DNA from 2 places in the Sedimentibacter sp. B4 genome. Region 2 is predicted to be linked to the other one. Evidence: riboswitches for the same ligand, from Rfam matches in the RefSeq annotation. Region 2 holds a riboswitch; the other holds the start of a gene.

Region 1 (4,218 bases), on a different contig from region 2:
TACAATAGGCGACATGTCAGATATGGCAACACCTCTAGCGCTCATGGCTCTTGGCGGGGACATTGAAATAAATAACATCAGGAAAAATCTCAATTACATAACGGTTGTGACCATAGGAAAGCTTCTGGTAATTCCCGCAGTTGTAATAGGAATGGCATATGCGTTTGGTTTCAGAGGACCAGAACTTGGAGCATTGTTCAGCATGGTTGCACCATCTGTGGCTGTTTCAAGCTATACTATGGCTCAGCAGTATGACTGCAACTACGAGCTTGCAGGACAGCTTGTATTTGTATCCACAATGTTCAGTCCATTCACAATTTTTATGTTTATATTTGTGTTAAAAACAGTTGGAGTATTTTAGGAGGGCTTATGGAAATAAAATCATATAAGAAAAATTTTGAGCATTCATACACATTTGGAATGTTTCCTACTGTGGAGCTAATTACATCAAGACCAAATGATGTGGTAAAAGTGCTTGTCAGCTCAAGCTACAGGTCTGATAATTCCATGGACATATTTGAACTGTGCAAAAAATACAATATTAACACGGAAATTAACGACAAGGCAATCAATAAAATAAGCGACAAGGAAAACTGTTTTGTTGTGGGAGTATTCAATAAATATGAATGCAGCCTTGACCAGGATCAATCACACATAGTGCTGGTAAACCCAAGCAACATGGGAAATATGGGAACAATTATCAGGACTCTGATTGGCTTTGGCCTTAGCAATCTTGCAATAATAAGCCCGGGAGTTGACATATTTGATCCTAAAGTAATCAGAGCATCAATGGGTGCTCTGTTCAAGCTTAATTTTAAATATTACGAAAATTTCAGCGATTACCAGAAGGCTTTCAATGATCATAAAGTCTACACATTCATGCTGGATGGAGCTGTGTCCCTGAAAGAAATAAAACATGATGAAGACAGATATTTTTCATTGGTGTTCGGCAATGAAGCAACAGGATTGGACTCAAGTTTTTCCAAAGCAGGAACAAGCGTATTCATCAAACACACAGACAGGATTGATTCATTGAACCTTACCATTGCTGCAGGCATTGCAATGTATCATTTTTTAAGTTAAATAAATCAATTTATGGAAATGAAATAAGAGTATAACATTTACAGGTTAAATATTTAAAACCCTTTTGTAAATAATATATAGAGGTTTAAAAAGCCCAATATCATTTCGAAAGGATGAAATTAATGAAAAATTTTAGCTTTAATGAAAACAAAAATAAAAACAACAATAACAATAACAATGAAAAATTGTTTAACTGGGAAGAACAAGCCAAGTTAGACAGTCAGCAAAGTTTTAGGGAACAGCAAAAGCATATGATTGATAATTTGAGAAACGACAACAATAACAACCGTCTTGACAACAGAAACGACAACAACCGTTCAGACAACAGGAACGATAACAGTTTTGACAACAAAGACAAGAAAAAAATAAAAAGAGACAACAACCAGACCAACTTCAGGTAACATTTAAGAATAATTAATTTGTTGCAGCAACAATAAAACGGTAACGTACGTTCAGCTATTCTCTGAACGGTTACCGTTTTTTTATTTCAATTTTAATATATCATCAGCCATTTTGCTGATGCTTTCATTGTCAATTGAAGTTAATTCCCTTTTGTCAACTTTGAAGTTTTTCCTCACGGTCTTAATTATGAGCTGGTCCACTAATTTGTATGGCTTGACCTTAAGTCTGCCTCCGAAACATTGAATAGATACTGACTTGTTCAACAGCTTTTTAGGAATGTTATGAAGAAGGTATTGATTGATTTTTTCTGGAAACCCGCAGCATAAAAAAATAGCGGTATTTACTTTCATGAGCTTATCCAGGTTGTCCCCTACGAAGTTTTTAACTGTTTTATGAACATCGTTAAATCTAATACAACTTCCAATTATTACTGTATCATAATCGTTTATTACGGGGGTTGTTCGTTTTAAGTTTACAATATCAGCACCGGGAAGCTTTTCTCCCAGCAATTTTGCGCACATCTGAGTTGTATTGTTGTTGCTTGCATACGCTATCAGTATTTTCATGGCCTGCTCCAATTTATAAGATAATTAAATGATAATATTTTATTTGCCAAATGTCAAGCTTGTGCATTGTGATAAAACTAACATTAATAAAAATGCAGTTTTACATATTCTGAAAAGTAGATTTTTTCACGATTACAAAACTATTGACACGTTTGAAATAGGGTATTATAATGATGCTGTAATATAAAATAACATTTTTTCACAATTGAAATTTGAACATTTATATTTATAAATATAATTTTGAGTGAAAAGCACAGGAGAGTCCCCAAGGGGCGCCGAAGAAGCAAATAACACTGGTCGAGTGTTACGAAACTTTCAGGCAAAAGGGCTGCGCTTGGACAAAACTCTGAATAGTACAGCTAAGACAGAGATAATGACATCGTCGTTACCCCTGTCTTTTTTATAATTTAAAAATATTAAGGAGTGATAGAGTGAAGAAAACACCATTATACGAAAAGCATGTTGAACTTAAAGGAAAGGTAATTGACTTTGGGGGATGGGCGCTTCCTGTGGAGTACTCGGGAATTATTCCTGAACATGAGGCTGTGAGGAATAAGGCTGGTCTGTTTGATGTTTCTCATATGGGAGAAATCACTGTTAAGGGAGAAGATGCCGAGAAATATCTGCAGATGATTGTTACAAATGATATTTCTGTGCTTAATGACAATCAAATTGCATATACTCCAATGTGCTATACCGATGGTGGAGTGGTTGATGATCTCTTGGTATACAAGTACAACAGCACGGATTATCTTCTGGTTGTAAATGCCTCAAATACACAAAAGGATTTTGAATGGCTTTTGTCACAGTCTTTTGGAAATGTGGAAATAAAAAATATTTCTGATGAATATGCTCAGCTTGCTTTGCAAGGCCCAGAAGCTCAAACTATTTTGCAGAAGCTTTCTAAAGTTGATTTAAATTTAATTGAATTTTATCACTTTTTAGGTGATGTTAATGTGGGTGAATTTAAGACTATAGTGTCAAGGACCGGATATACAGGTGAGGATGGATTTGAACTATATTTTAAAGCTGACCATGGGCCACAAATGTGGGACTTAATTCTAGAAACAGGAAAAGAATACGGGCTTGTGCCTGCAGGTCTGGGGGCAAGGGACACTCTCAGGTTTGAAGCAGCACTTCCTCTTTACGGGCAGGAAATAGACAAAGACATTACCCCACTAGAGGCAGGACTTGGATTTTTTGTGAAACTTAACAAGGATGATTTCATTGGAAAAGAAGCTCTTGCAAAGCAAAAAGCTGAAGGTCTGAAAAGAAAAGTAATCGGATTTGAAATGGTTGACAGAGGAATTCCTAGAAGTCACTATGAAGTTTTTGCTGAGGGAAGAAAAATCGGCTATGTTACAACAGGAAGCTTTTCACCAACCCTTAAGAAGAATATCGGGCTGGCATTAATTGAAGCTGAATATGCAAAGGAAGGCACAGAAATAGAAATATCAGTACGAAACAAAAACCTTAAGGCAAAAGTTATCAAGAAACCTTTTTACACTAAAAAATATAAGAAAAGCTAAAGATATATAAACGAAGAGAAATGTTTAAAAGTGACAATATTTGGTAGAATTAAATTAACAATGTTATATGGATGAATTTGTTCATCATTAAAATCAATTATATGGAGGATATCATGAAAGTATTAAGCGAATTAAAGTATTCAGAATCACACGAATGGGTAAAGGTAGAAGGAAATAAGGCTTATATAGGAATTACAGACTATGCTCAGGATCATCTGGGAGATGTTGTTTATGTTGATTTGCCGGAAGTTGACACAGAAATTGAAGCCGGAGGACAATGCATAGTTCTTGAATCTGTTAAAGCAGCTTCAGAAGTTTTTTCTCCTCTTTCAGGAAAGGTTGTTGAAATAAACGAAAGCCTTTCCGACAATCCAAGTTTCATCAATGAATCACCATATGAAGCATGGCTTATTGCTGTTGAAATGTCTGATCCATCAGAAGTATCAGGCCTCATGAGTGCAGAAGATTACGAAAAAATATGCGACTAAGGAGGGGTTTATGAGATATATTGGAAATACTGATGAAGACAGAGAACAGATGCTGAAAGAAATTGGTTATCCAGACATAGAATCTCTTTTCAAAGCTGTTCCCGATTCAGTTCATTTAAAAACTAAGTTGAACATTCCTCAAGCTCAATC
Region 2 (4,218 bases):
TCCACACACAATTGTAGCAACAATTTGTGCTTCATCTCCGAATGCCTGCTGGAAAGCTAATCCAGGTCCTACATTGCCTTCTCTTAATTCAGCTGGAATGTGAGCCATTTCTTCTCCGCCTACATTGGCAAAGAATTGGTTTATATAATGAACAACTTTTAGCATAATTATCTCCTCCTTCCTATCTCGCACTCAATTTGTTGAAGCCCATTTCATTTGTAGCTCCTGTAATAACCTGCAACTCAGCAGTTATGCTTCCGTCAGCATGGAGACTGCCGTCAAAACCACCGGCAATTACATCAGCAACTTCAACGTGGCCAATTATTTTGTCCATAGGTGGAAGTTCAATTACCTCATTGGCATTTCCGCCTGTTACAACTGCATTTGCTCTTACGTCAGCATCTGCAAGAGATTGTGATGTGCCGTCTCTTCCTGCATACTCATCTGTAATAAGAACAGTCTTAATGCCTTTGTTTTCAATTTTCTTGCAGTTCATTATAAGGTCAGTGTCAGGGTTTCCGAAACCTTCTTCTGATACTATAACACCATCTACTCCAAGATATTCAGCAAGCTTAGCACTCCAGTTTGATGATCTTTCTTTGTCTGCAAGGTATACATTTTCATTTGTGATTATAACACCAACAAAGTTCAATGTTTTTCCATGCTCAGCAAATAAGTCATGAACAACAGGATTGTTCAAGTGGTGATAAGTAGTGTTTTTATCGCATGCAGATACGCAGTTACCGCTTACTATAGCGCCGTCCATCATTTCTGTAGGATAAATCAATGTAGATATAGTCTGTTTAGCATCAACGCCATATACATATGTGTCATGCATCAAGCCCTGGCTTTGAAGCATGCATACATAAGCAACTCTTGGCAATTCAGGATACATTTTAATTCCTTCTACCAGTGTAGGAGTTTCAAATGTATCAACCTGATCAGGAGTCATGTTCTTAGCAAGTTCTCCAAGATACATAGCTACTTTGTATCCTGCAAATCTTAAAGCTTTTTCATGTTCATGCTGTTTCAGTGATTCGATTGGTTCGCAAACCAATACTAAATTATTTGTTTGTGAAAATGGTGTGTACTCAGCTCCAGGACCAGTCATATCGATAATACCTTCCTGGAAACCAACGATCTTACCTGTTGTTATAACAGCAGCACCCTTTAAAACGTTTGTTTTGCCTGAACCAACAGTTTCAACTTTGCTTACCATGCCTGGGAATATTCCTCCAGGTCCTTCAACCTTTACTCTCGGTTCAATAACATCTTTAACAGGCATTATACGAACGCTTTCTCCTGGTTTTGCAAGCTCAACATCAGCTGACTTGAAATTCTGATCTTCTAGAATTATCGCTTTAACTTCTTCTTTGTTAACATACAATGTGCCGTTTTCTACTTTGGATTTTTCAGCAAACTGAATATCCTTAATAAAAATGTAGCCTAATTCTAACTTCAAACCGTTCACCTCCATAAATTTTTGCTCGTGTTTATATATTTAACGCGCTTTCAAGCACTGTTAAATCAATTAATTTAAAATCTTCTGTTATCTGATCCGTCATCATGCCAAATTTGTGTTTGCTGAAATTATCATAGGTCATTATTGAATTTTCTATTATGTACAGCGAATCTAAATTCAAGCTTCTCTTATCGTCGGAAATCATAACAGATTTAAATGGCGTTTCATTTGGTTTTACACTGCTGGACAGAGGATGTGTCAGAAGCTCATGACCCTCGTGAATCTTGTCCCTGGTTTTAACCAATACATCCTTGAAACCGCCTTGAACAAATATGATTTTTATTTTATCCTTGTACTTGTCATAAACCTTTTCATTGTTTGTAATAATCATTATTCCCACCTGTTATTTACTTATACTTTTTTTATAAGAAACTAATCGTATGTATTTTGTGCACTAATAATAAAAATAAACGTTATTTCACAGATTGTTTTTAAAATTTAAAATTAAAAAAAGCAGAAAGCATGTAAAAAATATTATGCCTTCTGCTCTGTTTTATAACCTGAGAGTTTCCCCTTACGAGTTGCCCCTTCGGTGCCTGCGCTTTTCAGAGTTTTGTCAGCTTACGGTCCTTCTGCCTGAGATCATCATCAATAATATGGCTAATATTAATTTACTTACTCCTTCGGCGCTGTTAATAACATAACAGTCTCTCCCGCAAACGTCATTCAATTATTCACTTAGATTTATTATATATAATTATATTTAATAAATCAAGTAATATTTATTATTTTTTTTCATCCTTACCGGAAATGACCTCAACTATTGATTCTGCAATATTTGAAGAGTGATCTCCAATTCTTTCAAGGTTTCCGATTATATCCAAAAATATTATTCCCGCACTTGGCTCGCAAATGTAGTTATTTAACCTCTCAATGTGATTTTTCCTTAGAGTTTTATACGCTTTATCGATTCTTGAGTCTATTTCCGAAACTTTGTCACAATCATCACAATTTATTGTTTTTAATGCCAGAAGGGCTGCCTTGAAAACTGCCATTGTATCTTCGAACATAGCTCTGATTTCTTCTACTGCCTGTTCTGAAAAATTAACCTTGTTTTCTATTTTATAAAGAACAAACTCTCCTACATTGTCTGCATGGTCACCAACACGTTCTATGTCGTTAATGCTGTTCATGAGCACAACCAATTTATCCTTTTCAGCATCTGTCATAGATTCCTTATCAAGCTTAACAAGATATTCCAGAGCTTCCTTGCTCACTTCATTTACTTTCTTTTCCAGTTCAAAGACCTTGTATACAAGTTCCTCGTCATTATTAAAGAAAGCTGTAACAGCTGTATCAAACTGTTCATATGCTATGTTTCCAAGGTGAAGCACTTCCTTTGCAGCTTGAACCAACGCTATTGAAGGAGTAACAAGAAGTCTCTCGTCAATATATTTTGTTGCATGTTCTGAATCTTCACCATCGGTCTTAACAAGAAGTTCTGAAGCTTTAACAAGAAGACTGGAAAATGGAAACATGATAACAACATTAATAATATTAAAAAATATGTGTCCTGCCGCAATTTGCTGAGGAACATTCGCAGGAACAATTTTAAGTACCAGCCACTCAACCGGCGCTTTCATGAAAATCATGAACAAAAGCGTACCTGATACATTGAATAAAAGATGTATTACGGCTGCTCTTTTTGCAGTCTTGTTTGCTCCTATGCTTGCAAGAAGTGCTGTAACGCATGTTCCTATGTTCTGTCCAAAAACTATGGGGTATGCTGATTCGAATGAAATAACACCCGTAGCTGCAACCGCAATCAATATACCTGTTGTTGCACTGCTTGACTGAAGTATAGCTGTCATTACAAAACCTACAAGTATTCCAATAAAAGGATTGCTGAACTTTGTCATCAAACCTGTAAAAGCCGGGTTTGTCTCAAGAGGCCCCATGGCATCTTTCATAATATCCATTCCTATAAACAATATACCAAAACCGATTATTACTTCTGCTATGTTCTTAACTTTTTTCTTTTTTGCTGAAAGATATAATATTACACCTATTCCTGCCATAAATGTTGCAAGCTTTGTTATATTCAATGAAACTAAAAATGCTGTAATTGTTGTTCCTATATTGGCTCCCATTATTATTCCAACAGCTTGATGCAAATTCATCAATCCTGCATTTACAAAACCAACTACCATTACGGTTGTGGCACTGCTGCTTTGTATAACTCCTGTAACAAGAGTACCCACAAGCACTCCCATGAGCTTGTTTTTAGTCAGTGCAGCCAATATGTCCTTCATTTTGCTGCCTGCTGCTTTTTGAAGGCCGTCACCCATGTAGTTCATTCCAAATAAAAACAGACCAAGTCCACCTATTAAACTGATTGCTATATCCATATTTCCTCCTACACCAAGTTATTGAAGCCCAACTGACGCAAAGCTTCGTACATTACTATATTTACTGAATTTGCAAGATTTAAACTTCTTGCATCGACATTGTCAATCATGGGTATTTTAATTCTGCTGTTTTTATATTCCTGATGAATACAATCAGGCAGCCCTGCTGTTTCTTTACCAAACATTATGAAACAATCATCTGTATAAGTAACATCAGTGTAAAATCTGCTTTCCTTGGTTGTTGCAATGAATACATCCCTACCTTTCACACTGGACAGGAAATCTTCAAAATTTTCATAAATAGTTATGTTAACCAAATTCCAATAGTCAAGGCCGGCTCTCTTCAAA

What was found. Region 2 has a riboswitch for glycine ahead of BN358_RS02700 (GrdX family protein). Riboswitches for the same ligand answer to the same signal wherever they lie in the genome.
Region 1: another riboswitch for glycine. It lies ahead of gcvT (glycine cleavage system aminomethyltransferase GcvT); the one in region 2 lies ahead of BN358_RS02700 (GrdX family protein).

Annotation. Positions count from the first base shown of each region.
Region 1 covers NZ_CANG01000955.1:106,645-110,862, reverse strand. Annotated here, with positions in the region: gene BN358_RS18435 (AEC family transporter) at 1-361, shown strand, start outside; gene BN358_RS18430 (TrmH family RNA methyltransferase) at 370-1,083, shown strand; gene BN358_RS18425 (hypothetical protein) at 1,206-1,484, shown strand; gene BN358_RS18420 (flavodoxin domain-containing protein) at 1,566-2,051, opposite strand; glycine riboswitch at 2,296-2,392, shown strand; gene gcvT (glycine cleavage system aminomethyltransferase GcvT) at 2,483-3,580, shown strand; gene gcvH (glycine cleavage system protein GcvH) at 3,694-4,068, shown strand; gene gcvPA (aminomethyl-transferring glycine dehydrogenase subunit GcvPA) at 4,079-4,218, shown strand, end outside.
Region 2 covers NZ_CANG01000014.1:26,184-30,401, forward strand. Annotated here, with positions in the region: gene grdB (glycine reductase complex selenoprotein B) at 1-171, opposite strand, end outside; gene BN358_RS02695 (glycine/sarcosine/betaine reductase component B subunit) at 182-1,462, opposite strand; gene BN358_RS02700 (GrdX family protein) at 1,494-1,853, opposite strand; glycine riboswitch at 2,077-2,188, opposite strand; gene BN358_RS02705 (Na/Pi cotransporter family protein) at 2,248-3,870, opposite strand; gene trmL (tRNA (uridine(34)/cytosine(34)/5-carboxymethylaminomethyluridine(34)-2'-O)-methyltransferase TrmL) at 3,879-4,218, opposite strand, start outside.